4 regions of the Streptomyces sp. NPDC033131 genome follow, and region 2 is predicted to be linked to each of the others. Evidence: riboswitches for the same ligand, from Rfam matches in the RefSeq annotation. Region 2 holds a riboswitch; each other region holds the start of a gene.
What was found. Region 2 has a riboswitch for cyclic di-AMP ahead of ACZ5XS_RS16545 (M23 family metallopeptidase). Riboswitches for the same ligand answer to the same signal wherever they lie in the genome.

Region 1 (7,541 bases), on a different contig from region 2:
GCGGCCGACTGCCGCCCCTGGTCCGGGCGGCGGTGGGGAGCCGGTCACCTGGTGGAGGACGCTAAACCCGACAGTGACGGCGGGGTAACGCGATGTACGGAAGTTCCTCCAGCTGACCGCCGGGTGACCGTATGTGATCGTGATCCAGCAGGGGGGCCGTCCACTTCACGCAGAGCGATGACCGATGTGTCGAATCGGGACCTATGGGGGCAGCGGAGTGCTATGGGGCGCATATATGCAAGATCCGGTCGGCCCTCGGGCGGGGAGGAGAGGCGGGCGCGAGAGGCGTCCTCGGGACGGGGCGGTGTCGGGCGGCGCCTGGGCCCTGATTAGGCTCCGGCCTCATGGACGTACTCATCCATCTCTTCGTCGGCCTGCACATCGTCGGCATCGCCTCGCTGCTCGGTGGCTTCCTCACGCAGATGAAGGCGATGGGGCAGGGCACCGCCCGCTTCGTCCCCGCGATGCTGCACGGGGCGCTGACGATGCTGGTCACCGGCGTCATCCTGGTCGGGCTCAACCAGGCCGACGACCAGTCCGTCAACAACATCAAGATCGGCGTGAAGCTGGCCCTGCTGATCGTGATCCTGGGGCTCGTCTACGTCCAGCGGGACGAGGAGACGGTGGACAAGCGGCTGTTCGGGCTGGTCGGCGCGCTGACCACGGCGAACATCTTCATCGCGGTGCTGTGGACCTGAGGGCCCCGTCGCGGGCCCGGGCCGAGGTCACCGCCCCCACGGTGACGGGCTGAGTAGTTCCGCTCATGACAACCCGCGCTCCGAGCGGGGAGACTCTGCCCATGCCCTTCAGACGATCAGCCACCATGGCCGCAGCCGCCTCCCTCATGGCGATCGCCATGACCGCGTGCGGCAGCCAAAAGGGCGGGGCAGCCGATGAAGCCGGCTCCGCGCGGCCGGGCAGCCCGACGCCTTCCTACCCGCCCCCGCCGAAGTGCGCGCAGCCGACCGAGACACCCACCGCGCTGCCTTCCTCACCCGTTCCCAGCACGTCGAGCCCGGACAGCGGCCCGCCGGACGGACCCGCCGACGCGCCCCCCAACTACGCCGACAACCACGCCTACCGCATGCAGGCGTCCCTGAGCGCGGAGCAGCAGGCCAGTGGGGAGGCGTCGGCCGAGCTCATCCTCACGGAGCTGGCGAAGGTCCGGAAGGAAGGCGGCTCCGGGGAGTTCGGCCGCTTCAGTGACCAGCGCGTGGCGGCGGCACTGCTGCGTGTCGGCTGCGGCGAGGAGCATGGCGTCTCCGTCGGAAACGGTTACTACGCCGTCTACACGGGCGTCGTGTGCGTGTCCGGGCGGGTGACGAAGGACGAGCTGACCGGCCGGGTGCACGGCGTTTACGCCGAGCCCCAGCCGGGAGCGGGGCCCTGTGTCGAGAACCAGGGAGGTCACTGACCAGGGCCCGCGCCCGCGTCCGGGCGGCGTCCTGTCAGGCCGGCCGTACCACGCTGTGGATCGACGACTCACCGTCGTAGAAAATCGACTCCTCGCGGACGTACGTGCCCGGCTTCGGGGCGTGGATCATCATGCCGTTGCCGATGTAGAGGCCGACGTGGGTGATGTCGTCGTAGAAGAAGACCAGGTCACCGGGTTGCGCGGCGGACAGGGAGACCGTCGTGCCGGCGTTGACCTGGTCGTAGGTGACGCGCGGGATGTCGACGCCGGCGGCCTTCCAGGCGGCCTGGGTGAGGCCGGAGCAGTCGTAGGACTCCGGGCCGGTGGCGCCCCAGACGTACGGCTTGCCGATCTGGGCGCGGGCGAAGGCGAGCGCCTTCGCGGCCTTGGTGGCGTACGACGGGTCCGTGGCGGTGGACGTCGAGGGGGAGGTCGAGGGGGACGAGCTCGACGAGCTGTCGTTCGCCTCCTGCTGAGCCGCCGCCTCCTCCCGGGCCTTCTGCTCCGCCGCCTGCTGTCGCGCCAGCTCCGCAGCCTTGGCCGCGGCCTCCTGCTGCTTCCTCTGCTCGATCGCCGCGAGCCGTGCCTTCTCCTCGGCGGTCAGCTGGGAGAGCAGCGTCCGGGCTTCGGCGAGCTTCTTCTGGACGGTGGCCTTGGCGGTTTTCAGTTCGCCCTGCGACTCGGTGAGCGTGCGAAGGCTCTCGGTGGCCTCCTGGCGCTTCTTCATCGTCGCGGACTGCTCGGTGACGTAGTCGTCGACCGCGCCCTTCTGGCGATTGGTCAGCCGGCCCATCAACTGGGTCTGGTCGAAGTAGTCCTGCGGGGAGTCCGCGAGCAGGAAGGTCGCCGTGTCGGGCGTGGAGGCGCCGCTGCGGTACTGCGCGGCGGCAAAGGAACCGAGTTCCTCCCGCGCCTCGTTGAGGCTCTGCGTGCGCTTGGCGACGTCGTCGAGGAGAGTGTCGACGCGCGTGCGCTGCTTGGCGGTCTTCTCCTCGGCCGCGTTGTACTTGTCGGTCGCCGACTCGGCCTGCCGGTACAGGTCGTCGACCTTCTTCTCGACCTCTTCGAGGCTCGGTTTGTCGTCGGCCGACGGGACGGCGTTGGCCGTCTGGGACAGCAGGGCCACGGAGGTGAGGGCGGCCGTGGCAAGGGCGGGGGTCCGTATACCTGCTACGCGCGTGCCCGAAGGACGCGACTTGCGGTGCGACGCCAAGGGAGGCGACTCCTTCCACGTTCCGCCTACCGAGTTAGCTGTCGGGTTCGGGCGGGTGGTTAGGAAGGTTTGCCCTACGGCCCTTCCCCGGAGGGACGCGGGCCGATTCACCCCAAGGTCGGTGGGTCCCCGGCTCCGGGCGCGCGGCGGCGCGTCGGACTCGGCGGAGGCCGCGCGGCCCGGCGACGTTCGCCGGAGGGGGTCGTACGGCCTGCCCGGCACGGTAGCCAACTGGTGTGGCCCCTGTGAAGGTTGATGTTCGATATGCCCGATACATTTTCGTGACCTCGGGTCAGGTTGCCGCATACCGTGATCAATCCGGAGTGGTCTGCTCCGGTATACGCGTATTTCGGCAGGCGATCCATCGGTGGCCCATCGGCTCGACCGCCCTGATCGCGGACCGTAATGACACCCTTGCGGACGGTAAGTCGCCTGTCCCGCCCACTCTGCGAGCCTTTCTGCCACGGCGCCCGCCGAATCAGGCGATGTTCTCGGGGCGGCGGCGGGCTGTCAGTGGGGCGCCCTAGACTCGGAGAGCGATGAGCAGCCTCTTTGACGACAGCTTCCTGGCGAACCTCCAGGCCCCCCGGGCCCACGAGGAGGAACACCCGCCACCCCCCGAGGACGATCACGTACCGGAGCCGGTTCCGGACGATCTGTTCGGCGGGAAGTTCGACGTGCCGCCGGACCGGGACGCGTACTACCGTGACGGCGCCCCGCGCCCGGTGGTGGACGCGGCCGCCCTCCTGGACGGGCTGAACGAGAACCAGCGCGCCGCGGTCGTGCACCAGGGCACCCCGTTGCTCATCGTGGCCGGCGCCGGCTCCGGCAAGACCCGGGTGCTCACCCACCGCATCGCCCACCTCCTGGGCGAGCGGAACGTGCATCCGGGCCAGATCCTCGCGATCACCTTCACCAACAAGGCCGCGGGCGAGATGAAGGAGCGCGTCGAGCAGCTCGTCGGCCCGCGCGCGAACGCGATGTGGGTCATGACCTTCCACAGCGCGTGTGTGCGGATCCTGCGGCGGGAGTCCAAGAAGCTCGGCTTCACCTCCTCCTTCTCGATCTACGACGCGGCCGACAGCAAGCGTCTGATGGCGCTCGTCTGCCGTGACCTCGACCTCGACCCCAAGCGCTTCCCGCCGAAGTCCTTCAGCGCCAAGGTCTCGAACCTGAAGAACGAGCTGATCGACGAGGAGGACTTCGCCGCCCAGGCCACCGACGGCTTCGAGAAGACCCTCGCCCAGGCCTACGCCATGTACCAGTCACGGCTGCGCGAGGCGAACGCCCTCGACTTCGACGACCTGATCATGACGACGGTCAACCTGCTCCGCGCGTTCCCGGACGTGGCCGAGTACTATCGCCGCCGCTTCCGGCACGTCCTCGTCGACGAGTACCAGGACACCAACCACGCCCAGTACGCCCTGGTCCGGGAACTCGTCGGCACCTCCGAGCACCCGGTGGACGTACCGCCCAGCCAGGACGACCTCCAACCCGCCGAACTGTGCGTGGTGGGCGACGCCGACCAGTCGATCTACGCCTTCCGCGGGGCGACCATCCGCAACATCCTCCAGTTCGAGGAGGACTACCCGGACGCGACGACGATCCTCCTGGAGCAGAACTACCGCTCCACCCAGACGATCCTCACCGTCGCCAACGCCGTCATCGAGCGCAACGAGTCCCGCCGCCCCAAGAACCTGTGGACCAACGCGGGCGCGGGCGCGCGCATCACCGGCTACGTCGCCGACACCGAGCACGACGAGGCGCAGTTCGTCGCCGACGAGATAGACCGTCTCACCGACGCGGGCGACGCGAAGGCGGGAGACGTCGCCGTCTTCTACCGCACGAACGCCCAGTCCCGTGTCTTCGAAGAGATCTTCATCCGCGTCGGCCTGCCCTACAAGGTCGTCGGCGGCGTCCGCTTCTACGAGCGCAAGGAGGTCCGGGACGTCCTCGCCTACCTGCGGGTGCTGGCCAACCCGGAGGACTCGGTACCGCTGCGCCGGATCCTGAACGTGCCCAAGCGCGGCATCGGCGACCGCGCCGAGGCGATGATCGACGCCCTGTCCCAGCGCGAGAAGATCAGCTTCCCGCAGGCGCTCAAGCGGGTCGACGAGGCGTACGGCATGGCCGCGCGCTCCACGAACGCCGTGAAGCGGTTCAACACCCTCATGGAGGACCTCCGTACGATCGTCGAGTCCGGCGCGGCCCCGGCCACCGTCCTGGAGGCGGTGCTCGAACGCACCGGCTACCTCGCCGAACTGCAGGCCTCCACCGACCCGCAGGACGAGACCCGCATCGAGAACCTCCAGGAACTCGCCGCCGTGGCGCTGGAGTTCGAGCAGGAGTCCGAGCAGGGCGAGGCCCCGGGCGGACTCTCCGCGTTCCTGGAGCGGGTCGCGCTCGTCGCCGACTCCGACCAGATCCCCGACGAGGACGAGGACGGCTCAGGGGTCATCACCCTGATGACGCTGCACACCGCCAAGGGCCTCGAGTTCCCGGTCGTCTTCCTGACCGGCATGGAGGACGGCGTCTTCCCGCACATGCGCTCCCTCGGTCAGCCGAAGGAGCTGGAGGAGGAGCGGCGCCTGGCGTACGTCGGCATCACGCGCGCACGGGAACGGCTGTACCTGACCCGGTCGTCGATGCGCAGCGCGTGGGGGCAGCCGTCGTACAACCCGCCCTCGCGGTTCCTGGAGGAGATCCCGGCACAGCACGTCGACTGGAAGCGCACGGGTGCCATGGCGCCGATGTCCTCCGGTCCGGCGTCCGGGGTGGCGGCCTCGCTGTCGTCGTCCCGCTCCCGCTCGTCGGCCTCGGGCGCGTCCGGCTTCGCCACCCGACGGACCTCGGAGAAGCCGACCGTGTCGCTGGCGGTCGGGGACCGGGTGACACACGACCAGTTCGGGCTCGGCACGGTCGTGGGTGTGAAGGGCACGGGCGGCAACGCCGAGGCGACGATCGACTTCGGGGACACCAAGCCGAAGCGGCTGCTGCTGCGGTACGCACCGGTGGAGAAGCTGTAGGAGACGGGCCCAGGAGGCGGTGGGCGGTCGGTCCGAGGGGGTGGCCCGTGGCGGGCCCCCCGAGGGCCTACGTCGGGTCGATCCCGTGGCTGCGCAGCCACGGCAGCGGGTCGATGGCCGAGCCACCCGCCGGCCGTACCTCGAAGTGCAGGTGCGGGCCGGTCGAGTTGCCGGAGTTGCCGGAGTACGCGATCGGGTCGCCGGCCTTGACGGTCGTACCGGAGGCGACCCGGTAGCTGGAGAGGTGGCAGTACCACGTCTCCGTGCCGTCCTTCTCGGTCACGATCATCATGTTGCCGTACGCGCTGTTCCACTGCGTCCGCACGGTGCCGTCGGTGGCGGCCATCACGGTCGTGCCGTAGGAGACCGGGAAGTCGATCCCGGTGTGCACGGACATCCAGTTGATGCCGGACTGGCCGTAGTAGGCGCTGAGCCCGTGCTGTGCCACCGGCAGCGCGTACTTGGGCCGCAGCCGCTCCTTGCGTGCGGCCTCCGCGGCCGCCTTCTTCTTCTCGGCGAGCTGCTGGGCCTTGAGGTCGATACGTTCCTGCGTACGGCTGGCCCGGTCGGCGAAGTCGTCGGCGCCTGCGGACAGGCTCTGCAACTGGGTGTCCAGCTTGTTGTTCGCCGCTGAGGGCTTGACGGCGGTCGCGTCCGCCAGGGTCGTCGACGTGTCGCTGCTGTCGTCGGCCAGCGCGCTGACCGACGCGGCGGCGATCCCCGCGACGCTCATGACGCAGGCCGAGGGCACGGCCACCGTCAGCAGTGCCGAGCGCTTGGGGGGCGTACGGCGGCGGGAGCGGGACGCGCCGCGGGCGGCGGCCCGCGAGGACGGGGCGGGCGCCGTGGCCGGTGCGGCTGCCGGGGTGACTTCCTCCTGGTCGTCCAGGAGGTGCGTGTCGGCTGCGGCGGGCGTGGCGTCGGTGCCAGTGGCGGTGCCGGTCGACTCGCCGTCGTGCGAAACGTTTTCGTCGTACTTCTCGTTGTACGACTCGTTGTACGCGACCTGCTCGAAGGTGGCCGTCGCCTGCTGCTCGTACTCCTCGTGGGCCGCCGTGGAGGCGCCGCCGTCGGAGTTCCACTGCGTGGCGTCGTACGCGCCCGTGTCGAAGGCCTGCGTGCCCCATTCCCAGTGCTGGGTCTGGTCGGCCGGGCAGCTGGACTGGTCGGGCTGGAGCCAGGCACTCGCGTCCCACTGCCCGCTGGCGTCGGGGCTCGTGGCCTGCGGGGGGATCGCGGAGAGGTGCTGGTGTTCGCCGGTCCAGGCGGTGGTGTCGTACGCGCCGGTGTCATAGGCGGCGTGGTGCTGGGCCGCGTACACGTCGTAGTTGGGGGTCTGCTGGCTGCCCGTCGACCACGCCGACGTGTCGTACGAGCCGGTGCCGTCGCCGGGAAGACAGCCGAAGAGGGGGTCGGCCTCGAAGGAGGCGGTGGCCTGACCGGCGGTGTCGAATCCGGTGCCCGAACCCGTGTCAAAACCTGTGGCGTCGTAGTTGCCATGCGTGGTGAAGTCGCCGTACTGGGCTTCCTGGGTGCCGTGCGACGCGAAGTGCGCCGAGGCGGCTTCGGAAGCCGGGGCCGGGGTGGTCATGATCCCCGACGGGTGACGGTCGTTCACCAACTTCTCTTTCGCCTCGACAACAGGGGCTGGCAGAGCAGTGCGGTGACTGTACCCGGCGGTATGCGGGCACGACAATCTTCGTCAGGTTTCGTGATTGAAGGAAACGGGCATTCGGCCGTGTTTCGGGGGACTGCGGGCGCGAGTTTGGCCCTGAGTTCGAAGAGTGTTCGATTTCGATCGGCTTCGGTTGGGCCGTCCGCGACTTTGTCCGTGGCTTGTCGCGGCTTGTCCGTGGCTTGTCCGTGGCTTGTGTGCGGCTTGTGTGAG
Region 2 (7,541 bases):
TTGCGCAGGCCGCGGCCGCAGAAGTGACGGGCCGGCGTGGCCGTCAGGGTGAGACCGCCCACCTTCGTCGCCTCGTGCCAGTCCAGTTCGCGCAGCCGGTCGGCGGACACCCCCCAGTGCTCCAGGTGGGCGCCGACACCGAGCGGCACGGCGAACAGCGTGTCCGTGCCGGCCAGCGCCTTGATGGTGGGCATGTCCAGGTGGTCGTAGTGGTCGTGCGAGATCACGACGACGTCGACCGGTCCGAGCGCCGCCAGCGGCAGGGGCACCGGATGCAGCCGCTTGGGGCCGGCGAAGGCGAACGGGGAGCAGCGCTCGCCCCAGACGGGGTCGAAGAGCACCCGGTGCCCGTCGATCTCGGCGAGCACGCTGGAGTGCCCCATCCAGGTCAGCCGCAGCCCGGTGGCCGGGGGCTCGGCGATGTCGGCGAGCGTGGTGGCGTGCACCGGAACCGTGCCCTTCGGGGCCCGCCGGCTCCGCCCGTCCTTGTCGAAGAAGGTCTTCGCGAGCTCCATCGACGAGCCTGAGGGCCGGGTGCTGGTGGTGCCCCCGGGATTCTGGAACACCCCGTCCTTGAAGTGGGGCGATCTGCGGATGCGCGCCAGGCGCTCACCGCTCGGGTCCGCACCGAAGGCAGCGGGCCGCAGCGCGCGAAGCCCGGTGCTCGGGGAACGGAAACCGGTCACGGTGTACCTCCAGGGTGGAGTCGGTGAGGCGTTCCATTATGGTCGCCCCCTCTGACAACCGAGTTACCGCGTGATCCCTTCCCTGCTGACCACATTCCTTGCATTGACAGGACACGGCCAACGTCTGAATACTGACTCACCGTTCAGTTGGAGGAGACCGCATGACCGCCCCCCTCATGTCGCTCACCTGGACCGACCACCTCACCGGTCGTCAGGGATACCTGGTGGTCGACCGGCTGGTGCGCGGCGTCTCCAGCGGCGGGCTGCGCATGCGTGCGGGATGCACGCTGGACGAGGTCGCCCAGCTGGCCCGCGGCATGACCATGAAGGAGGCGCTGCACTACAACCCCGACGGCCGCTACATCCCCCTCGGCGGCGCCAAGGGCGGCATCGACTGCGACCCCCGGGAACCGGGGGCGTACGAGCTCCTGGTGCGCTACCTGCGCGCCGTGCGGCCGTACGTCGAGAGCCTGTGGACCACCGGCGAGGACCTCGGCCTCAGCCAGGACCTGGTGGACCGGGCGGCCTCGGAAGCGGGGCTCGTCTCTTCGATCCAGGCGGTGTATCCGCTGCTCGACGACGAGGTCACGGCCCGGCGGCGGCTCGCGGACGCCTTCGCGGTGGAGGTCGACGGCATCGGGCTCGACGAGCTGGTCGGCGGCTGCGGGGTCGCGGAGTCGGCGCTGACGGCCCTGGACCGGGCCGGTGTGGCCTACGCGGGTACGCGGGTCGCCGTGCAGGGTCTGGGCACCATGGGCGGGGCCACCGCGCGCTTCCTCACGCGCGCGGGGCTCACCGTCGTGGCCGTCGCCGACATCAAGGGCACGATCGCCAACCCGGCGGGACTCGACGTCGAGGCGCTGCTCGCGGCGCGGGACGCCCACGGCACGGTGGACCGGTCCGCGCTGCGCCCCGACGACCGCGAACTGCCGGGTGACGCCTGGCTGTCGGCGGGCGCACAGGTGCTGGTGCCCGCGGCCGTCTCGTACGCCGTCGACACCACGAACCAGGAGCGGATCACGGCCCGGTGGATCATTGAGGCGGCCAACATGCCGGTCCTCCCCGAGGCGGAGGAGCTGCTGTCCGCGCGCGGGGTGACCGTCCTGCCGGACGTGGTCGTGAACTCCGCGACGAACGCCTGGTGGTGGTGGACGCTGTTCGGCGACATCGACGCCGGCGCGGACGCGGCCTTCGCCCACACGCGTCGCTCGATGCGCGCCCTGGTCGAGCAGATGCTGACCCGCGCGGAACGGGACGGAACGAGCCCGCGGGCGGCAGCGCACGCCATCGTCGCGGACCGCCTGCCGGTGATCGCCGAACGGTTCGCGTGGTACCGGTAGGCGCGGCCCCCGTTCCCCGGCGCGAGCGGTCCTGTCAGGGGGGGGCATGACCGGCCATGGACGTCCCGGCCGGGAAACGACCTCCGCCCCGGCGCGCCACGGCACCACGGATTAGGGTGACCGCGTGGCGAGAGTGCGGTTGAGCGTGGCGGAGCGGCGCGCGGAGCTGTTGCGGGCCGCGATCGAGCAGATCGAGGTGCGGGGCGTGGCGGCGGTAAGGATCGCCGACGTGGCCTCGGCGCTCGGCGTGAGCAACGCACTGGTGCTCTATCACTTCTCCACGAAGGAGAAGCTGGTCGCCGCGGCGTTCACGTACGCGGCCGAGGACGACCTCGGCCGCCTGCGCAAGCTGCTGGGCCGTCGCACCACGGCGCTGCGCCGGCTGCGGGCGGCGGTGCGCTGGTACGCCCCGACCGGCCCGGCCAAGGGCTGGCGGCTGTGGATCGAGGGCTGGGCGGCCGCGCTGCGCGAGCCCGCGCTCCAGGACGTCACCCGTGACCTCGACCGGCGGTGGAAGGCCGCCCTCGCCGAGGTGATCGCCGAGGGCGTGGCAGCGGGTGAGTTCCACTGCCCCGACCCGGGCGGCACGGCCCTGCGCCTCACGGCCCTGCTGGACGGGCTCGCCGTACAGCTCACGTCGTACTCGGGCGCGGTCTCGCGGTCACGGGCGCAGGAGTGGGTGGACGAGGCGCTGGCCCGGGAACTGGGGCTGGCCCGGGAGGCGTTGACGATGTAGGGCACCGACGCCCCCGCCCGCGTGGGCCACCACGCCCCGGCGCGCCGCGGCCGCATGAGCCGAGCGCCCGGCCGCGCCCCCGCACGCCGGCCGCACCGGTCACCCTCAAGCCCTCAAGCCCTCAAGCCCTCAAGCCCTCACGCACAGGCTCACGCCCTCACGCCCTCACGCCACCGAAGCGATCCGCGTCTTGATGTCGTCCGGCGACAGTCGGCCCTTGGCGATCACGTGGTCGCCGGAGGACTCCCCGCGCAGCCGGCGGCCGATCCACGGCACCAGGTACTCGCGCGCCCAGTGCACGTTGTCCCGCCGGACCTCGAGCGTGCCGCGCGGCGGCAGCGGCGGCCAGGGCTGGTCCGGGTCGGCCGGGATCTCCAGGCCGAGGACCTGCCCCGCGCGCAGCGCCACGCGCGTGTGCCCGTCCGCCGACAGGTGGAGCCGGTCACCGTCCCAGGCCCGCCGGTCCTGAATGGTCTTCAGGGACCACAGGTCGAGCACCGGACAGCCGTGGCGGTCGGCGATGGCCCGCACATGTCCGTTGTAGGTCGCGATCTTGCCGCGCAGATGCTTGAGGACGGGCACGCCACGGGTGTCGAACCCGGTCGTCACCATCACCGTGCCCGCGACGGCGGTGAGCTGGACCACCGCCCGCTCGAAACGCTCGGCGACCTCGTCGGGGTCGGTGCCGGGCCGCAGGATGTCGTTGCCGCCGGCACAGAAGGAGACCAGGTCCGGGGCCACTTCGAGGGCCTGCGGAAGCTGGTCCTCCACCACCTGGTCGAGCAGTTTCCCGCGGACCGCGAGGTTCGCGTACCTGAAGTCGCCCTCGGGCCGCCGGTCCGCGAGCAGGACCGCGAACCGGTCGGCCCAGCCGACGAACGACCCGTCGGGGCCGGGGTCGCCGACGCCCTCGGTGAAGCTGTCCCCCACCGCCACGTACGACCCGATCACTGATCTGTTGTCACTCTTCGAATCGTCTGCCACGTCGGCCCATGATTCCCCTTGGGATGTGAGCTACGCGACCGTAGGAATGGGTTGACGGGCGGTGAGATAAGCCACTCTTCAAGGATTGGTCAAAGCAGGAATAGCCCTGCTCTCACCGCTGTTGCGTGGGCAACCGCCATACCCGGAACCCGCTGATCCGGAAATGGCTCCAGGTGGTCCGGAAGGCGAAGTGCCCGCTCGTGTAGGGCTCCGGATCGCTGTAGTCGAAGACGAGCCGCCCGTTGTTCCACCACCTCACGCGCGAACCGTCGGAGACGATCCGGACCCGGTTCGGCTCGTTGGGCACGAGCAGCGGCTCGGAGTAGTCGAACACGAGCGGCCGGACGCCCGCCTCTCCGACGTAGCGGCGCAGCCTGGTCGTGGTGTTGGTGTTGGCTCCGTAGCCGGCGTAGTACGTCTTGAGGAAGTCGTACTCCGCGAGCGCCCCGCCCCGCCGGACGGCGAAGAGGTCGTCGGGGGAACGGACGTCGACGGCGTTCCAGAAGTTGTTGAGGTCGGAGACCCGGTCGTTGACCCCGCCCGCCGACACCGGCGTGGCGGTGTACTCCAGGACGTACGGCCCTTCGAGCCGCTTCGTGAACCAGACCGTCGCGCCGGCGGGCACGTCGACCTCCAGGATCCCGCGGGCGGCGGTGACGGTGCCGCCCTTCTCGAGTTCCACCGCCCACTGGCCGAGCCCGCGGCGGAAGTCGTCGTGGGCGATCAGCCGGCGTTGACGAGGCGTGGCGCTCGCGTCGGTCGCGGGGGCGAGGGCCGCCAGGGCGGCGCCCGCGGTGAGAGCTCCGAAGGCTCTTCGCGTGGTCGTCACGGGAGGCTGCTCCTTCCGGGAGGGTGATCGAGGACTTCGGCACAGACGGAGAAAGCGCTTGCACCGCTGCGGAGTTCACTGTGTCCTCTCACTCCCCTCACTGTCGACGCTCCGGGCACCCCTGCCACAAGACCGCAACGAAGTGATCATGAGCAAGGAAGGCAAGGAAGGGCGGACACGCCGAAGGCCGGACACACCGAAGGCCGGACCCGGGGATCGGGGTCCGGCCTTCGGTGGCGTGCGGGGCACCCTCAGGGCGCCGGAAGAAGAGCGTCAGCCGACGGCGACACCCTTCGAGCGGAGGTAGGCGACCGGGTCCACGTCCGAGCCGTAGTCCGGCGTGGTGCGGATCTCGAAGTGCAGGTGCGGGCCGGTCACGTTGCCGGTCGCGCCGGAGAGGCCGAGCTGCTGGCCGGCGGTCACCGACTGGCCGCTGGAGACGGAGAGCGAGGACAGGTGGGCGTACTGGGCGTAGTAGCCGTCGGCGAGCCTGACGACGACCTGGTTGCCGTACGCGCCGCCCCAGCCCGCGGAGACGACGGTGCCCGCGCCGACCGCCTTCAAAGAGGTGCCGGTCGGGACGACGAAGTCGACGCCGGTGTGGTAGCCGCTGGACCACATGCTGCCCGCCGTGCGGTAGGCGGTGCCGACGCCGGCACCGCTCACCGGGGTGCTGAAGCCGCTGGGGGCGGCGGCGGTGTCGGCGCTCTGGGCGGCCGACTCGGTCTTCGCCGAGGAGGAAGAGGACTTCGACGACGCGGTCGAATCCGACGAATCGGACGACGAAGCCGAAGTCGACGACTTCGAGGACTTCGAGGACTTCGAGGACTTCGACGAAGAGGACGAAGAGCCCGAGGGATCCGTCGACTTGGGCGTGCTCGTCGTGGCCTTCTTGCCGATCGCGAGCTTCAGACCGGGGTGGATCAGCGACGGATCGTCGCCGACGGCCTCACGGTTGTCGGCGTAGAGCTTCTTCCAGCCACCGCTGACATCCTGCTCGTCCGCGATCTTCGCGAGATAGTCACCGGTCTGCACGGAGTACGTCTTCGTGCCCGCGGTCTGCGCAGAGGCCTTCTTTTCGGCCGCCGCCTTTTCGGCCACCTTTGTCACGGTGGCCGGAACGGACGACTCAACGGCCTTTTCCGAGACGGACTGCGCAGTGGCGGCGTGTGCGCCGGTGGCCCCGAGAAGCGGGAGGGCAAGTGCGGCGCCGCCCGTTCCGGCGGCGGCGATGGAGCGAGTGAAGCGCTGGGACTTCGGTCGGCGGTGCTTACCCTTCGCGGGCATGGCGAATTCCTCTCCGGCGCCTGCGAGGTGAGCTGTCGGGTGCGGACTGGAGATGCCCGGCCGTACCGAAGTACGACTTAACCCCTAGCCGTTCCGGAGACCGGAACAGGCGGTTCTACCTGTGGGTCCCCCGCTCCTGCCGTGTACGGGTGATTGTGTGCGGGCTCCGGGCGGCGGCAGGATTGGGCGTCCGTCCGGATCGGAGGTGAACGTAAGCGACCAAGACGCAAAGGGACAAGTAAGTGGTTGCGTTTGAATGCGTTTCTGTTGGTCACCCGAGAGAATTCCCCGTCACACTGAGTGCAATGGGGACTGGCCTTTTGACCAAACACCCTTGTGAACCATGTTGATTACGTGAACATGACGGGCGACGCACGGTCACGAATATGACGCTCCTCACGTGCGGCCTCCCCAGGCGCCTTAATTCCAGATGGAGTTGGAATGAAGGCGCCAATTCGGGCAGAAAGCCCTAGATGCGACGGAGGCGGAGAACCATCGCATCGAGGTCACCGCGCAGCCCTGTCCGCAGTCCGTGATGCAGCAGTACGGCTCCTCGGTGAACTTCGCCCGTTTCGCGGCATTCATACGATGCCGACGGGTCGAGGCCTCGCAGGCGCAGCGCCGGTACGGGCTCGCCGTGGCGCTGGGCCTGGAGCCAGGCCAGGACGACGGCCTCGTCGCCCAGCACGTACTGCACCGCACTCAGCCCGCCCTCCGGGGGCCGCAGCCGGTGGAGGTCGCCGCGCTGCACGAGCGGGCGGATCTCCTTGTAGAGATCCACCCAGTCACGGGCCTCGGCGAGCTCCTCCTCGGTCCACTCGGCGAGGTCTCCGCCGACACCGAGCACCCCGGCCATGGCACTCACGAAGCGGAAACGCAACGAGCTGACCCGGCCGTTGAGCTGGGTGTTGGGGCTGTCGGTGACCCAGGCGGCCATGACCCGGGCGGGGTGGATCTGGCTGAAGCCGTGCTGGATGGCGAGCCGGTCGAGCGGGTCGGTGTTGTCCGAGGTCCACACCTGGTCCGTACGGCTCATCACACCGAGGTCGATGCGGCCGCCGCCGCCCGAGCAGGACTCGAAGGCGACGCCCGGGTGGGCGGCCCGCAGCCGGTCCAACAGGCGGTACAGCGCGTGCACGTGGTCGACCCACAGGCGCTGCGGATCGGGCTCGCCGGGCCAGCCCGCGTCGGTGAAGCAGCGGTTGAAGTCCCACTTCACGTAGTCGATCGGGGCACTGGAGAGGAGCTCGTGGAGCTGCCCCCAGAGGTATTCCTGGACGTCCTCGCGCGCGAGGTTCAGGACGAGTTGATTGCGCAGTTCCGTCCGCTTTCGTCCCGGCTGGTACTGCACCCAGTCCGGGTGGGCCCGGTACAGCTCGCTGTCCGGGTTGACCATCTCCGGCTCGACCCAGATGCCGAACTGCATACCGAGGGCGTGGACGTAGTCGCCGAGCGGCTTGAGACCGCCGGGGAAGCGGTCGGGGTTGGGCTGCCAGTCGCCGAGCCCGGCGCGGTCGCTGGTGCGGGCCCCGAACCAGCCGTCGTCGACGACGAACAGCTCGACGCCCATCGCCGCGGCCCGCCGCGCCAGCACTCCCTGCTGCTCCTCGGAGATGTCGAACTCCGTGGCCTCCCAGGAGTTGAACAGCACCGGCCGGTCCTGGTCCGCGTCCGGGATC
Region 3 (7,541 bases), on a different contig from region 2:
GGCGAGGTCCAGGGCTGCCAGCGCAGCTGGTTCATCAGCTCGCCGGTGTCCGGATTGCGCACGGTGTAGCCGGGCAGGCCGTGAGCGCCGGGCGGGCGGCCGGTGCCGACGGAGGCGAGGGAGGTGGCGGTGGTGGCGGGGAAGCCGGTGGTGAGGGGCCGGCCGGTGCCGCCGCGGGAGCTGGCGAGGAGCGCGGTCAGGAAGGGCGCCTCGTCGGGGTGTGCCCTGAGCTGTTCCCAGCCGAGTCCGTCGATCAGGAACACGCAGTTCCGGTCGGCGGGGGTGAGCTCCTGGATGGCCGCGGTGAAGCCCGGTACGGCCATGCCCGCGGCCAGCGTGGGCAGCAGGTCGGCGAGGGAGCCGGTGCCGTACTCGGGGGCGGGCGCGGAGTCGGGGGCGAGCGGCTGTGGGTGGTGGTCCCAGTCCGAGGCGGGCTGTGCCATCAGCGGGTGACGTCCGCGGTCGCCTCGGAGATGGCCTGCGCGAAGACGAGCGCCTGGCGCACCGTCTCCGGGCCGTCCCCGGCCTCGCTCACGCGCAGGCTCAGGTCGTCGGCCGTCGAGCTGCCGGTGTAGCCGTGGTCGGCCTCGCAGTTGGGGTCGCCGCAGGCGGCGGGCTCCAGGTCGATGCGGGAGACAGCGCCCCAGCCGATGGTCAGCACGACCTCCCGGGGCGGCGTGCCCGGCACGTACTGCTCCGGGTTGGCGACCACGCGGCTGATCACCACCGACGAGATCCGGCCGAGCTTCACGGATTCGGTGGAGGTGGTGGCGTAGGGCGTCGGGGAGGTGGTGTCCGCGGCCTGCTCGTCGGTGTGGCTGACGATGAAGCGGGTCTCGGTGAGGACGAGGACGGTCACATGCCGCCGCACCTCGTTCTGGTCGAACGTCGTCTCCTGGTGGACCAGGTACGACCGGATGGTGTCGCCGCCCACGGCGGCCTCCACCGCCTCGGCCACGAGGGCCGGGTAGTAGCCGCTGCGTTCGATCGCCGCTCGCAGCCCCTGGGTCGTCGTACTGGTCTTGGCCATGACGTCCATCCTACGGGGAGCCACTGACTGCGCGGCACGCTCGCGGCGGTCTCCGTCGGCTGCGGTACGCCTCAGTACGCCGGAAGCGTCCTCGGGCCGAGGTCGTCGCGGGCCGGCGGCGGCGCGAGCCGCACGGAAGCACCGAGGACGCTCAGCCCGCGCGGGGCGACGACGACCGGCTCCAGGGTGACCGCGACGACCTCCGGATGGTCGTCGACCAGCCGTGACACGCGCAGCAGCAGTTCCTCCAGGGCAGGGGTGTCGACGGGGGCCGAGCCCCGCCAGCCGAAGAGGAGTGGCGCCGTCCGGATAGACCTGACCAACGAGGTCGCCTCCCGGTCGGTGACCGGAACCAGCCGGTGCGCGATGTCCCCGAGCAGCTGCGAGGCTGCTCCGGCGAGCCCGAACGACAGTACGGCGCCCGCCGCCGGGTCGATGACGGCCCTGACAACGGTGTCGACTCCGCGGGGCGCCATCCCCTGCACCACCGGCCGCAGCTCCTCCGGCTTCCCGAACGACTCGGTCAACTCGGCGTAGGCCCGGCGCAGTTGCTCCTCGTCCGCGAGATCCAGACGTACGCCGCCCAGGTCGGCGCGGTGTCGCAGGTGCGGGGCGGTGGCCTTGAGGGCGACCGGGTAGCCGAGGGTGCGGGCGGCGGCGACGGCGTCGTCGGGGGTGGGTGCCGGCAGTGCACGGTGGACGCGCAGGCCGTACTTCCCGAGCAGCTCGCAGGTCTCCTCGGTACCGAGGGTGAGCCCCTGCCCGCGCGCAAGGAGCCCTCCGATCAGTTCGGCGGCCCCCTTCTCGTCGATGTCCTCGAACTCGGGCACCTTGCCGGGCTCGGCGGCGTCCCGCCGCCACTGGGCGTACTTGACGGCTTCACCGAGGGCCCGGACGGCGCGTTCGGCCGCGGGGTAGGCGGGAATGAGGCGGGAGCAGCTCTCGGGAGCTGGCGTGTCGTCCGCCGCCTTCGTGGCCAGTCGGTCCAATGCGCGGAAGGGGTGGTCACGGCCGACGGCGGCGGTCGCCGGCGAGCTCGCCCGGGGTGCGGTGCTCGCCGCGGCCGACAACGCCTCCGCCAGCCCTCCGAGCTCCACGTGCACCACCATGACCGGCTTCCCGGGCACCCGCTCGGCCGCCGATCTCAGCGCCTCCGCCAACGCGGCGTCGCCGGGATACCCCTCCCCCACCGCCGGTATCGCGGTGACCACGACGGCGTCGCACGCGTCGTCCGCCAACGCCCTGGACAACGCCCCGTGGAAGTCCTCCGGCGACGCCGCCGTCGTCAGGTCCAGCGGCGGCAACGGCCTGAGTCCCTCGGCAAGGCACGCGTCGTACGTCAGCAGCCCCAGCGACTCGGAGTTCCCGAGGATCGCCACCCGCGCTCCCGCGGGCAGCGGCTGGCGCGCGAGCAGCAGCCCCACGTCGACCAGCTCGGTGATCGTGTCGACCCGGATCACCCCGGCCTGCCGCAGCAGCGCGGACACCGTGGCGTGCGGCAACCGCGTCGCCCGTACCGTATGCCCCTGCGGGGCCGCTCCGCCGTGCCGGGCGCCCTGCACCACGACCAGCGGCTTCGCGGCCGCCGTACGCCGTGCGAGGCGCGTGAACTTGCGCGGGTTGCCGATGGACTCCAGGTACATCAACGCCACGTCGGTGTCGGGGTCGTCGTACCAGTACTGAAGGACGTCGTTGCCGGAGACGTCCGCCCGGTTGCCGGACGACACGAACGTCGACACGCCGGTGACCCCGGTGACCCCGCCCCCGCGCCGGTGCAGTCGGGACAGCAGGGCGATGCCGATCGCGCCGGACTGGGAGAACAGCCCGATCCGGCCCGGCCGGGGCATCCGGGGAGCCAGCGAGGCGTTCAGTCGTACGTCCGCCGACGTGTTGATGATGCCGAAGGCGTTCGGTCCGATGATCCGCATGCCGTACGCGCGCGCGTGCCGGACGAGTTCACGCTGCCGCTCGCGCCCCTCGGGCCCGCTCTCGGCGTACCCGGCCGAGAGCACGACCAGCCCCTGCACACCGTGCGTGCCGCACTCCTCGACGACTTCTGGGACGTGCTCCGCGGGAACGGCGACGACCACGAGGTCGACCGGCCCGTCGATATCCCGAACCGACCGGTGGGCGGGCACCCCTGCGAGTTCCTTCTGCCCTTCGGGCAGTGCCTTGTTCACGGCGTGCAGCCGGCCGGTGAACCCGGCGTCCCTGAGGTTGTCGAGGACGCTGCGGCCCACGCCGCCGGGCGTACGGCCGACGCCGACCACGGCGACGGACCCGGGCATGAGCAGCCGCTGCACGGACCGCCCCTCGGCGCGCTGTTCGCGCGCGTACTGCACGGCGAGCGAGCGGTCCGTCGGCTCCAGGTCGAACTCCAGGCGGACGACGCCGTCCTCGAAGCTGCGCTTCTGGGTGTATCCGGCGTCCCGGAACACCTTGATCATCTTGGTGTTGGCGGGCAGCACCTCGGCGGCGAAGCGGCGGATGCCCCGCTCGCGTGCGACGGCCCCGATGTGTTCGAGGAGGGCGGAGGCGACTCCGCGCCCCTGGTGCGCGTCCTGGACCAGGAAGGCGACCTCGGCCTCGTCGGCCGGGGCCGAGGCGGGCATGCCCCCGGCGCCGATGCGGTCGTAGCGTACGGTGGCGATGAACTCGCCGCCGATGGTGGCCGCGAGTCCCACCCGGTCCACAAAGTCGTGGTGCGTGAAGCGGTGGACGTCCTTGGCGGACAGACGAGGGTAGGGCGCGAAGAAGCGGTAGTACTTCGACTCGTCCGACACCTGCTCGTAGAAGCTGACGAGGCGATCGGCATCATCGACGGTGATGGGCCGGATGCGCGCGGTCCCGCCGTCGCGCAGCACCACGTCGGCTTCCCAGTGGGCGGGGTACTCGTGCCGGTCCGACGAGGTCTGCATGGGCCCCAGAGTACGGCTCGCGTACGACAACGGCGCGAGGCAGTCTGTGGAGGACGTCAGCCGGACCGAGGCCGCGGTCCGACGACACACCGGGGCGGGACGAAGGACCGCTCCGGGCATGCTTCACGATGTGGGAAACTGGTCTAGACAACCTGATACACCGAAGGGCAGCATCACATGGCTGAGCGCCGCGTCAACGTCGGCTGGGCCGAGGGTCTCCACGCCCGCCCCGCTTCCATCTTCGTCCGGGCCGCCACGGCCGCAGGTATCCCGGTGACGATCTCCAAGGCCGACGGCAACCCCGTCAACGCGGCCTCCATGCTGGCCGTCCTCGGTCTGGGCGCCCAGGGCGGCGAGGAGATCGTCCTCGCCTCCGACGCCGAGGGCGCGGACGTGGCCCTCGACCGTCTGGCGAAGCTGGTCTCCGAGGGGCTCGAGGAGCTTCCCGAGACCGTCTGAGCATCCGATTAAAGGGTACGGCGAAGGGCTCGTCCGAATTATCGGGCGAGCCCTTCGCATTTCCCGTTGACGGGCAGCAGAAATAATCCCCCGCGAATTATCTGCTCTTTGTATACGGTGCTCGTGTTAATGCCGCAGGCCCGTCATGTTTACGGGATGTTGCGAGTTCCTCACACGGTCCGGCCGCTCTGCGCCGCCGGCGAATCGCAGCCGGTGCGCCGTCGTCGCGCGCTCCGTGTGCAGCGCCGTGAGCGCCCGCGCACGTTCGCTGTCGCCGCGCGCCACCGCGTCCACGATCGCGCCGTGCTCCGCCCACGACTCGACGGGGTTGGCCGGCGCCTCCACCGCGTACATCCAGGCGATCTTGTGACGCAGCTGGGTCAGCATCGAGGTCATCGCGGCGCTGCCGGAAGCCTGTGCGAGCGTCTCGTGGAACCAGCTCCCGAGAGAGCGCAGATCCTCGCTGTTGCCCCGCCTGGCCCGCTCCTGGCCCAGCCGCACCAGCCCGCGCAGCACCTTGAGATGGGCCTCGGTGCGCCGCTGGGCGGCCCGCGAGGCGCCGAGCGGCTCCAGGAGCATGCGCATCTCCAGCAGGTCGGCACCCTCCTGCTCGGTGGGTTCCGCGACGCACGCGCCCGCGTGCCGCCGGGTCACCACGAAGCCCTCCGCCTCCAGCGTGCGCAGGGCCTCCCGTACGGGGACGCGCGAGACGCCGTAGCGGCGCGCGAGCAGTTCCTCGGTGAGCCGGCTGCCGCGCTCGTAGACACCCGCGACGATGTCGTCCCGGATCGCCGTGCATACCGAGTGCGCCGGAATACGCATGACCGACCTCCGCTTTAATCCCCGTGAAACGTCGACGATTGACGTGTGTTCAGCGACTCTATTGCAATCAGCGGGAATTTCCGATGGCGGGCCGGAATCCATGGATATTTTTTGGACAGACGGGCGTCCGATACACCGAAAGCCCCGGCTCGGTGAACCGGGGCTTCGGGACGCGGAGCCGTGGTCGTCAGACGATCACGGGCGCGGGCGTCGGACGATCACGCCGTGCGGGCGTCAGACGTTCACACCGTGCGAGCGGAGGTAGGCGACGGGGTCCATGTCCGAGCCGTACTCCGGGGTCGTGCGGGCCTCGAAGTGCAGGTGCGGCCCGGTGACGTTGCCGGTGGCGCCCGAGAGGCCTATCTGCTGGCCCGGGGTGACCGACTGACCGACGGAGACGGCGAGGGACGACAGGTGACCGTACTGGGTGTAGGTGCCGTCGTTCATCTTGATCACGACGTTGTTGCCGTACGACCCGCCCCAGCCCGCCTCGACGACCGTGCCGGAGCCGACCGCGTGGACGGAGGTGCCGCTCGCGGCATGGAAGTCGACGCCGGTGTGGCTGCCGGAGGACCAGACGCCACCGCCGGCCTTGTAGCCGGTCGAGATGTACGAGCCGGAGATCGGGGAGACGTAGGAGTTGAGGCGCTTGCGCTCGGCCTCGCGGGCGGCACGCTCCTCGACCTCGCGCGCCTGCTTGGCCTCGGCGAGGGCCTGCTTGGCAGCGGCGGCCGCCTTCGTGCGCGCGGCCTCCTCGGCCTGCCGCTGCGCCTCCGCCTCTTCGGCGGCCTGCTTCTGGGCGGCCGCCTGGGCGTCGATCTGGTCGGCGACCGAGTCGCCGATGGTGATGACGGGGGTGAGACCGGTCTTCTCTACGGCCGGTTCGGCGGCGAGCGCGGGGGCGGCCAGGGTGCCGATGACGCCGGTGGTGGCGAGGGCCGCGACGCCGGCGGCACGGGCGGTGGTGCGCTTCATCCGACTGGGACGCCGGTGCTTCCCGGTGGCGCAGGTGAACGCCATGTGGTGGCTGGTCCTTTCCTTCCTTCTCGCCTACCGGGTTAGCTGACGGGTTCGGAGCAGGAAGGTCTCCTACGGACCCCCTCGCGATACGCGCGGGCGTCCGATTCACCCCAGGGACTTATGGTTTGGGTCCCCGGCTCCCCTGGCTCGCGCCATGCGGGGACTCGGCGATGACTGTCCGGTGCCGCGGCTGCGGCGCACTGCCTGACGAACAGCCCGCATGACGCTAAACGCGGCAACTTTCAATCCCCAAACGGATCACGGCTTTTGTAGCGCATGCCACAGGGCAGACAGGCAACCTCTCCCTCAATTCGGACATGCGGGGACCCTGGCGACTCTTCAGTCACCAGGGCCCCTGGCCGCGCGCGTGCGCCGCCTCCACTGCGCGCGGGCGGCTACTCCGCGGACACGACGGTGACCTCGCCGATGCCGAGGGCCTGCACGGGCTCCTTGATCTGCGCCGCGTCCCCGACGAGGACGGTCACCAGCCGGTCGACCGGGAAGGCGCTCACGGCCGCCGCGGTGGCCTCGACGGTGCCCGTCGCGGCGAGCTGCTGGTACAGCGTCGCCTGGAAGTCGTCCGGCAGGTGCTGCTCGACCTGGTCGGCCAGCGTGCTCGCCACCGCCGCCGCCGTCTCGTACTTCAGCGGGGCCACCCCGACGAGGTTCTGCACGGCGACGTCGCGCTCGGCGTCGGTGAGCCCCTCGGCGGCGAGGGTGCGCAGCACCGTCCACAGGTCCTCGAGGGCGGGTCCGGTGTTCGGAGTGTCGACGGAGCCGCTGATGGCGAGCATCGCGGCACCCGTACCGTCCGGAGCGGAGCGCATGACCTGCCCGAACGCCCGCACACCGTAGGTGTAGCCCTTCTCCTCGCGCAGGACGCGGTCCAGGCGGGAGGTGAGGGTGCCGCCCAGGCAGTACGTGCCGAGCACCTGGGCGGGCCACACGCGGTCGTGCCGGTCGGGTCCGATACGGCCGATGAGCAGCTGCGTCTGGACGGCGCCGGGGCGGTCCACGATGACGACCCGGCCGGCGTCGTCGGCGGTCACCGGCGGCACGGGGCGGGGCTCGGCTGAGGAGCCGGTCCAGGAGCCGAGGGTGTCACCGAGCAGCGCGTCGAGGTCGATTCCGGTGAGGTCGCCGACGACCACGACGGTGGCGGTGGCGGGGCGGACGTGCTTCTCGTAGAAGCCGCGCACGGCCGCGGAGTCGATGTTCTCGACGGTCTCCTCGGTGCCCTGGCGCGGGCGCGACATGCGCGAGGTCGCCGGGAAGAGCTCCTTGGAGAGCTC
Region 4 (7,541 bases), on a different contig from region 2:
GGCTCCGCCCGGGAACGCGGCGGTGTGCAGGTTGGCGTAGAAGGAGCCGGGGTCGCTCCTGAGGGCGTCGAGCAGTGCCGCGTCCTTGACCTTGACGGTGCCGGTGACGGTACGGCCCTTGCCGTTGCTCTTCAGGAGGCCGGTGAAGTCGATGCGGACGCCGCCGTTGGTGCCCTTGGCGCCCTGGTGGACGTGGAGGGCGGTCGGTTTGTCGGTGCCGCGCCACTTGACGGCGACGGAGACCTTGTCGCCGTCGACCTTGACGAACTGGAGCGCCGCGCCGTCCTTGTCGCCGACGGCGGGTCCGCCCTCGACGGGCACCTCGTTGGCGCCCCTGAGGCTCGCGGCGAGGACGGTGCCGCCGTCTTCGGCGGCGACGGCGGGAACCGTGGTGGCTGCGACACCGCCGACGGTGGTCAGGACGGCGGCGGTGAGGAGCAGGGTGGTACGGCGTTTCGCGGACGTCGTGCTCATGCCCATGATGGAGTTTTCTTCCCGTTTCGCAGCCGACACACCCTGCGTCAGCTTCTGGGCATGCATACGGGAGCGGTCTCACGCGGGATCAGTCCCGCGCGAGTGACCTGCGTCACTGCCAGACCGTCATCCGGCCCGGTGCACCACCGCTTCGCACATCTCCATCAGCGCGGCCTTCGCGTCGCACTCCCGCAGCGGAGCCAGTGCCGCCCGCGCGTCCTGCGCGTACCGGACCGTGTCCCGCCGCGCCTGCTCGAGCGCGGGATGCGCCCGCAGCTCCGCCAGCGCCTGCGCGTGCCGTGCGTCGTCGGTCAGGTCGGAGTCCAGCAGCTCGCACAGCGCGATGTCCTCGGCCAGCCCCAGGCGCTCCGCCCGCTCCCGCAGCCGCAGGACCGGAAGGGTCCGGATGCCCTCACGCAGATCCGTGCCCGGCGTCTTCCCGGACTCGTGGGAGTCGGACGCGATGTCCAGGACGTCGTCCGCGAGCTGGAAGGCGACGCCCAGCCGCTCGCCGTACTGCGTCAGCACGTCGACGACCGTCTCGTCGGCGCCCGACATCATCGCGCCGAACCGGCACGCCACGGCCACCAGGGAGCCCGTCTTGCCGCCCAGCACGTCGAGGTAGTGCTCGACCGGGTCCCGGCCGTCCGTCGGGCCGGCCGTCTCCAGGATCTGCCCGGTGACCAGCCGCTCGAACGCCTCGGACTGGACCCGGACCGCCTCGGGGCCGAGGTCGGCGAGGATGTGCGAGGCGCGCGCGAACAGGAAGTCGCCGGTGAGGACGGCGACCGAGTTGCCCCAGCGGGCGTTGGCGCTGGCGACCCCGCGCCGTACCTCGGCCTCGTCCATCACGTCGTCGTGGTACAGCGTTGCCAGGTGGGTCAGCTCCACCACCACCGCCGAGGGCACGATCCCCGGCGCGTAGCGGTCCCCGAACTGGGCGGCAAGCATCACGAGGAGCGGCCGGAACCGCTTTCCGCCCGCCCGTACCAGGTGCTGGGCGGCCTCCGTGATGAAGGGGACCTCACTCTTGGTGGCTTCGAGCAGTCCCTCCTCGACAGCCGCCAATCCGGCCTGGACATCGGCTTCCAGAGCCTGGTCCCGCACGCTCAGCCCGAACGGCCCGACGACGGTCACGAGGGGTCTCCTGTCTGCTGGTGTCCACTGGCGATTACACGGTTTGTCGATAGGTCGCTGCTATCACTCAAGTCAGCGTATCCGGTCACGTTTCGATCACCGATAGCGCCCGTCCGTCCAGCCCGGGCGGTATCGGATCGCGGCGGGTATGTTTTTGATCACTTGAAAAGAACGGATATCTATCGACTTACATGGAAGTAGTGGAGCGTGTCCCGAACCACCGTCGATACCCCGCCCGGCGGTAAGCCGCCGCCCGAGGACGACACCGCCTTCCTCGTTCAGCCCAAGCGCCTGCTCACGCCCTCCGGTCTCGAGGTCTGGGAGCGCTTCTCGTTCCTCGGCATGCAGGCCATCCTCGTCCTCTCCTTCGCCGACACGGTGGCCCACGGCGACATGGGCATGTCGCCGGGTACCGCCGCCTCCGTCGCCGCCGCCCGCGTCCTCGGCTCGTACCGGGCGGTGCTGTGGGGCGGCGTACTGATCACCTGCGGCCACTACTCCATGGCCGTCCCCAGCACCACCATGACCTGGATGGGCCACGGCCGGCCGCACGCCTCCCACAGGATCGCGATCGGTGTCGTCCTCGGCGGTCTGCCGTTCCTCCTGACGGCCCAGACGGTGAAGCTCTACGACGACGTCTCCAAGCCCGCCCACTTCGGCGTCGACGGCGCCGTCGCGGTGGCCGCGGGTCGGGCGGTCATGACCGCGGCGCCGCGGCCGCGGCGCACCATGCACCCGGTCCACTGAACTCACGGGGTCACGCTCATGCACATCCGTACGTCCTTCCCCTACGAGACGGCCCACGAGGACCTCCGCATCCCGCTGTCGGACGGGACCCTCCTCTACGCGCGCGTGTGGCGTCCCCTCACGGACGAACCAGTACCCGCGATCCTCGAATACCTGCCCTACCGTCTGACCGACTGGACCGCGCCCCGCGACTGGCAACGCCATCCCTGGTACGCGGGCCACGGTTACGCCTCCGTACGAGTGGACGTGCGCGGACACGGCAACAGCGAGGGCATCCCCGGTGACGAGTACTCGGCGACGGAACTGGCCGACGGGGTCGCAGTCGTCAACTGGCTGGCGGCGCAGCCCTGGTGCGACGGCAAGGTCGGCATGTTCGGCATCTCCTGGGGCGGCTTCAACTCCCTCCAGATCGCGGCCCTCGCTCCCGAGCCGCTCAAGGCGATCGTCACGGTCTGCTCCACCGACGACCGCTATGACAACGACGTGCACTACATGGGAGGTTCCGTCCTCGCGGTGGACATGCACGCATGGGCGGCCACCATGCTGGCCTTCGGCTCCCGCCCGCCGGACCCGCGGTACGTCGGCGAGGGCTGGCGGGACATGTGGCTCAAGCGCCTGGAGGAGACCGCCCCTCTCATCCACACCTGGCTCGACCACCAGACCCGGGACCGTTACTGGCGCCACGGCAGCGTCTGCGAGGACTACGGCGCGATCGACGCCGCCGTCCTCGCGGTCGGCGGCTGGCACGACCCGTACCGCGACACGGTCCTGCGCCTCGTGGAGCACCTGCCGGCCGGCCGGGTCCGCGGCCTGATCGGCCCCTGGTCCCACCAGTACCCGGACCGCGGCCTGCCGCCCGGCCCGGCCATCGGCTTCCTTCAGGAGACCCTGCGCTGGTGGGACCACTGGCTCAAGGGCAAGGACACGGGCGCGATGTCGGAACCTCTCCTGCGCGCCTACGTCACCGACTCCCACCCCCCGGCCACGGTCTACGACACCCTTCCCGGCCGCTGGGTCGGCGAGCCGGACTGGCCCTCCCCCAACGTCACGACGATCTCGTACGGCCTTCAGGGCGCCCCTTTCCTGGTCCGCTCCCCGCAGCACACGGGCATCGACGCCGGCCGTTTCCTCCCCTTCGGGAACGACGCCGACCTGCCGCCCGACCAGCGCGAGGAGGACGGCAGGTCGGTGTGCTTCGAGTTCGAAGCCGCCGAGGAGACCTGGGTGTTGGGGCGGCCGAAGGTACGGCTCAGGCTGACCTCCGAGGTGCCGCGCGGGCAGGTGATCGCCCGCGTCTGTGACGTGGCCCCGGACGACTCGTCGACCCTGGTCACCCGCGGCGTGCTGAACCTGTCGGCGCGGCAGGGGCGGGACCAGGTGGTGCCCTGGGAGCCGGGTGTCACTCAGGACGTGGAGTTCGAGCTGAACGGCATCGGTCACGCCTTCCCGGCCGGCCACCGCATCCGCCTCTCGGTCTCCTCCGCGTACTGGCCGTGGATCTGGCCGCAGCCCGGCTCGGCGGCGGGCTTCACACTGGACCCGGAGGGCAGTTTCCTCGAACTCCCGGTGCGGACCGGGGAATCCGGCTCCGGCACCACCTCGGGCACCGGCATCACCTTCGAGGAACCGGAGCACTCCGCGCCGCTGGGCGTCAATTCCCCGGTCACGCTGGACGAACCGCGACCGGAGCGGCTGGTCGTCCGCGATGTGGCCAAAGGTGAGTGGCGACTGGAGGTCGACCCGCTCCCCCACTCTCGACTTCGCTCGAGCGGGGGGACCCCCATCGGCGGCACCCGCGTGTATCCCGATGGCCTGGAATGCACCGAGGAAGCGCTGGAGACGTACACGATCAACGAGTCGGACCCGCTGTCGGCCCGTGCCCGCTCGGACTGGTCGGTCCGGTTGCACCGCCCGGAGCTCGCCTGGGACACGGCGGTCCGTACCCGGTCGGAGCTCGGATGTGATGAAACGGGCTTTTTCACCTCAAACGAGGTCGTGTGCACGGACGGCGGCGAGGTGGTCTTCCACCGGACCTGGGAGAAGCGGATCCCACGGACGGCCGGTTGACTACGAGTTGGGCTCATTGCCCGATTTGACACCCTTGCGAACGCGCGTGAGTTGGGTCACTCGCGCCCGTTTTCGGCCCCGGCGCCACCGGCCCGCTTTCCGCCTTGCGCGGTGCGCCAGTTGAGTCTTGGCAACCGCAAAGGATCAAGCGCCCCATATGCCTCAGACCAAGGTCAACAGGTCGATGTGTGATTCCGCCACTTGTTACGGACATGTGCTCTCGCATACGTTCCGGGCCTGTCGGGCGGACGCCTAATCCTGCCGCCGCCCAACAGGACACTCATCGACCATCACCGCACGGCAGGAGCGGGGGAACCAGGTAAGTCGCCGTTCCGGGCTCACGCCGGTACGGCTAGGGGTGAAGTCGCGCCGCCTCACGGCGACGCGGCCGGGCAGCTCCCGCCCGAACCCGACAGCTCACCTCGTAGGCGCCGGAGAGGAACAGCGCCATGGCCGCACGAGGCAAGCACAGCCGCCCCCGCACCAACCCGTTCACCCGAGGCGTCGTCACAGCCGGCACAGGCATCGCCGCCCTCGCCCTCCCGCTCCTGAGCGCGACCACCGCGAGCGCCGCGCAGCCGGCCAAGGCCCCCGCCGCCGCGCAGGCCGCAGCGCAGGTCAAGTCCGTCACGTACACCACGGTCAAGGGCGACACGCTCTACGACATCGCGGACACGTACGACACCCCCGGCGGCTGGCAGCAGCTCTACAAGGACAACCGCGAGGTCATCGGCGACAACCCCCGGCTGATCCACACCGGTGTCGACCTGACGGTCAGAACGGCCAAGAAGACGAGCACGCCCGCCAAGAAGCCCGCCCAGTCCGCGGCCAAGGCCACCCAGGCCACCCAGGCTTCCGTCAAGACGTACGCGAACAACCTCGACGGCTGGATCCGCGAAGCGATGGACATCATGGCGCAGAAGGGAATTCCGGGCTCGTACGACAGCATTCACCGCAACATCATGCGCGAGTCGTCCGGCAACCCCCAGGCCATCAACAACTGGGACTCCAACGCCGCCGCGGGCACCCCGTCCAAGGGCCTGCTCCAGACCATCGACCCGACCTTCCAGGCCTACCACGTGGACGGCACGTCGTGGGACCCGTACGACCCGGTCGCGAACATCACCGCGGCCTGCAACTACGCGGCCGCGCGGTACGGCTCGATCGACAACGTCTTCGGGGCGTACTGAGCCCTACCGGAGCGGAAACAGTCTCTCGAGGACGACGGCGACGCCGTCGTCCTCGTTGGACGACGTGATCTCGTCGGCCACGGACTGGAGTTCGGGGTGGGCATTGGCCATGGCGACGCCGTGCGCGGCCCAGTCGAACATGGGGATGTCGTTGGGCATGTCCCCGAAGGCGATGGTGTGTTCGGGCCCGAGGCCCAGATGGTCGGCGGCCAGGGCGAGGCCCGTCGCCTTGGTGATGCCGCATGGCTGGAGTTCGACGGTCCCGGGACCCGACATGGTGACCGTCGCCAGGGAGCCGATCACTCCGCGGGCCGTGGCCGCCAACTCGTCGTCGGACAGATCGGGATGGCGCAGCAGCACCTTGCTGATGGGCGCGCTCCACAGGTCGTCGCGCCGCCCGACCCGTACCGCGGGCAGGGTCGGGTGGGGCATCAGATAGCCCGGCTCGATGAGGGTCAGCCCGTCCACGCCGTCCTGGTCGACGGCCGCGTACACCTGGCCGATCTCGGCCTCGATCTTGCCGAGCGCGGTCTCGGCCAGCTCCCGGTCCAGGGTGACCGACCACAGCAGACGGTCCGCGCCGGCGTCGTACACCTGCGCGCCCTGCCCGCACACCGCGAGCCCCTCGCTGCCCAGGTCGTCGAGGAGCGGCCGCACTCTGGGCGCCGGGCGGCCGGTCACCACCAGATGCCGGGCCCCGGCCGCCGCCACCCGCGCGAGCGCGGCGAGCGACCGGTCGGAGAGGGTGTCGTCGCCTCGGAGCAGCGTTCCGTCCAGGTCGGTGGCGATGAGTGAATATGCGGTGGGTGCGGCCATGATCAGAGAATACGGATGGAACGCCCCGGCGACTCGACGCGAACCGGACGGCTACAGCCTTCACATGCGTTGACGCCTGCTCCGGTTACGGCAGTTGGCGCGCTCACGCGGAGTCCCGTACCACCAGTTCCGTGGGCAGTATCACTCCCGACGTGTCCTCCCCCGCGATCTGCGCGAGCAGCATGCGGACCATCTCGGCGCTGATGCGCTCGAAGGGCTGACGGACGGTGGTGAGGGCGGGGGTGATGGCGGTCGCCGCGGGAGAGTCGTCGAAGCCGCCGACAGCGATGTCATCGGGGACCGAACGGCCGCTCTGCTGCAGTGCGTTGACGACTCCCTGGGCCATGAGGTCGGAGGCGACGAACACCGCGTCCAGGTCGGGGGCCTGGGCGAGCAGCCGGTGGGCCGCCTGCTCGCCACCGGTGCGGCGGTAGTCGCCCTCGGTCACCAGCGCCGGGTCGTAGGGCAGCCCCGCCTCGGCGAGCACCTCGCGGTAGCCCGCCAGCCGGTCCGTGCCGCCGGGGGTGTCCAGCGGGCCGGTGATCATGCCGATGCGGCGGCGGCCGCTGCCGAGGAGGTGACGGACCATCTCCCGGGCCCCGTCGCGGTCGTCGGCCGCCACGTAGCTCACCCGGGAGCCGAGACCCATCGGCTTGCCGCAGGCCACCAACGGCATTCCGGCGGCGCGCAGTTCGGCGGCCACCGGGTCCCCGCTGTGACTGGAGACCAGCAGGACGCCGTCGACGTGGCCCGAGGTGATGTAGCGGGTCACACGGCGGCGGTCGTCGTCGGTCGCGGCGAGCATCAGCAGCAGCGGGATGTCGTGCCGGGCGAGGTGCTCGGTGCAACCGCGCAGCAGCACGTTGAAGTTGGGGTCCTCGAAGAACTTCTCCTGCGGCTCGGTCAGGAGGTAGGCCACCGAGTCCGAACGTCCCGTACTGAGGCTGCGCGCATGCCGGTTGACCACGTACCCGGTCTTCCTGATGGCGGACTCGACCGCCCGGCGGGCGGCCGGGGAGACGTAGTGGCCGCCGTTCAGGAAGCGGGAGACGGTGCCCCGCGACACGCCGGCCTCCCGCGCCACGTCGTGGATGGTGGGCGGTCGGCGGC

Region 1: another riboswitch for cyclic di-AMP. It lies ahead of ACZ5XS_RS00395 (C40 family peptidase); the one in region 2 lies ahead of ACZ5XS_RS16545 (M23 family metallopeptidase).
Region 3: another riboswitch for cyclic di-AMP. It lies ahead of ACZ5XS_RS28465 (M23 family metallopeptidase); the one in region 2 lies ahead of ACZ5XS_RS16545 (M23 family metallopeptidase).
Region 4: another riboswitch for cyclic di-AMP. It lies ahead of ACZ5XS_RS40335 (LysM peptidoglycan-binding domain-containing protein); the one in region 2 lies ahead of ACZ5XS_RS16545 (M23 family metallopeptidase).

Annotation. Positions count from the first base shown of each region.
Region 1 covers NZ_JBVIPA010000001.1:90,668-98,208, forward strand. The annotation lists gene ACZ5XS_RS00385 (hypothetical protein) at 345-698, shown strand; gene ACZ5XS_RS00390 (hypothetical protein) at 800-1,414, shown strand; gene ACZ5XS_RS00395 (C40 family peptidase) at 1,449-2,627, opposite strand; cyclic di-AMP (ydaO/yuaA leader) riboswitch at 2,636-2,789, opposite strand; gene pcrA (DNA helicase PcrA) at 3,167-5,653, shown strand; gene ACZ5XS_RS00405 (M23 family metallopeptidase) at 5,721-7,244, opposite strand.
Region 2 covers NZ_JBVIPA010000011.1:78,300-85,840, forward strand. The annotation lists gene ACZ5XS_RS16520 (MBL fold metallo-hydrolase) at 1-686, opposite strand, end outside; gene ACZ5XS_RS16525 (glutamate dehydrogenase) at 848-2,026, shown strand; gene ACZ5XS_RS16530 (TetR/AcrR family transcriptional regulator) at 2,151-2,762, shown strand; gene ACZ5XS_RS16535 (SGNH/GDSL hydrolase family protein) at 2,928-3,713, opposite strand; gene ACZ5XS_RS16540 (DUF6250 domain-containing protein) at 3,859-4,575, opposite strand; gene ACZ5XS_RS16545 (M23 family metallopeptidase) at 4,849-5,862, opposite strand; cyclic di-AMP (ydaO/yuaA leader) riboswitch at 5,865-6,024, opposite strand; gene ACZ5XS_RS16550 (alpha-galactosidase) at 6,332-7,541, opposite strand, start outside.
Region 3 covers NZ_JBVIPA010000025.1:117,326-124,866, reverse strand. The annotation lists gene ACZ5XS_RS28490 (alkaline phosphatase family protein) at 1-443, opposite strand, end outside; gene ACZ5XS_RS28485 (DUF5998 family protein) at 443-1,030, opposite strand; gene ACZ5XS_RS28480 (bifunctional acetate--CoA ligase family protein/GNAT family N-acetyltransferase) at 1,102-3,948, opposite strand; gene ACZ5XS_RS28475 (HPr family phosphocarrier protein) at 4,126-4,407, shown strand; gene ACZ5XS_RS28470 (GntR family transcriptional regulator) at 4,534-5,229, opposite strand; gene ACZ5XS_RS28465 (M23 family metallopeptidase) at 5,464-6,249, opposite strand; cyclic di-AMP (ydaO/yuaA leader) riboswitch at 6,263-6,429, opposite strand; gene ACZ5XS_RS28460 (M16 family metallopeptidase) at 6,645-7,541, opposite strand, start outside.
Region 4 covers NZ_JBVIPA010000054.1:19,882-27,422, reverse strand. The annotation lists gene ACZ5XS_RS40355 (CHRD domain-containing protein) at 1-474, opposite strand, end outside; gene ACZ5XS_RS40350 (polyprenyl synthetase family protein) at 601-1,611, opposite strand; partial or broken gene ACZ5XS_RS40345 (peptide MFS transporter) at 1,819-2,154, shown strand; gene ACZ5XS_RS40340 (CocE/NonD family hydrolase) at 2,377-4,425, shown strand; cyclic di-AMP (ydaO/yuaA leader) riboswitch at 4,707-4,869, shown strand; gene ACZ5XS_RS40335 (LysM peptidoglycan-binding domain-containing protein) at 4,875-5,615, shown strand; gene ACZ5XS_RS40330 (HAD family hydrolase) at 5,619-6,431, opposite strand; gene ACZ5XS_RS40325 (LacI family DNA-binding transcriptional regulator) at 6,535-7,541, opposite strand, start outside.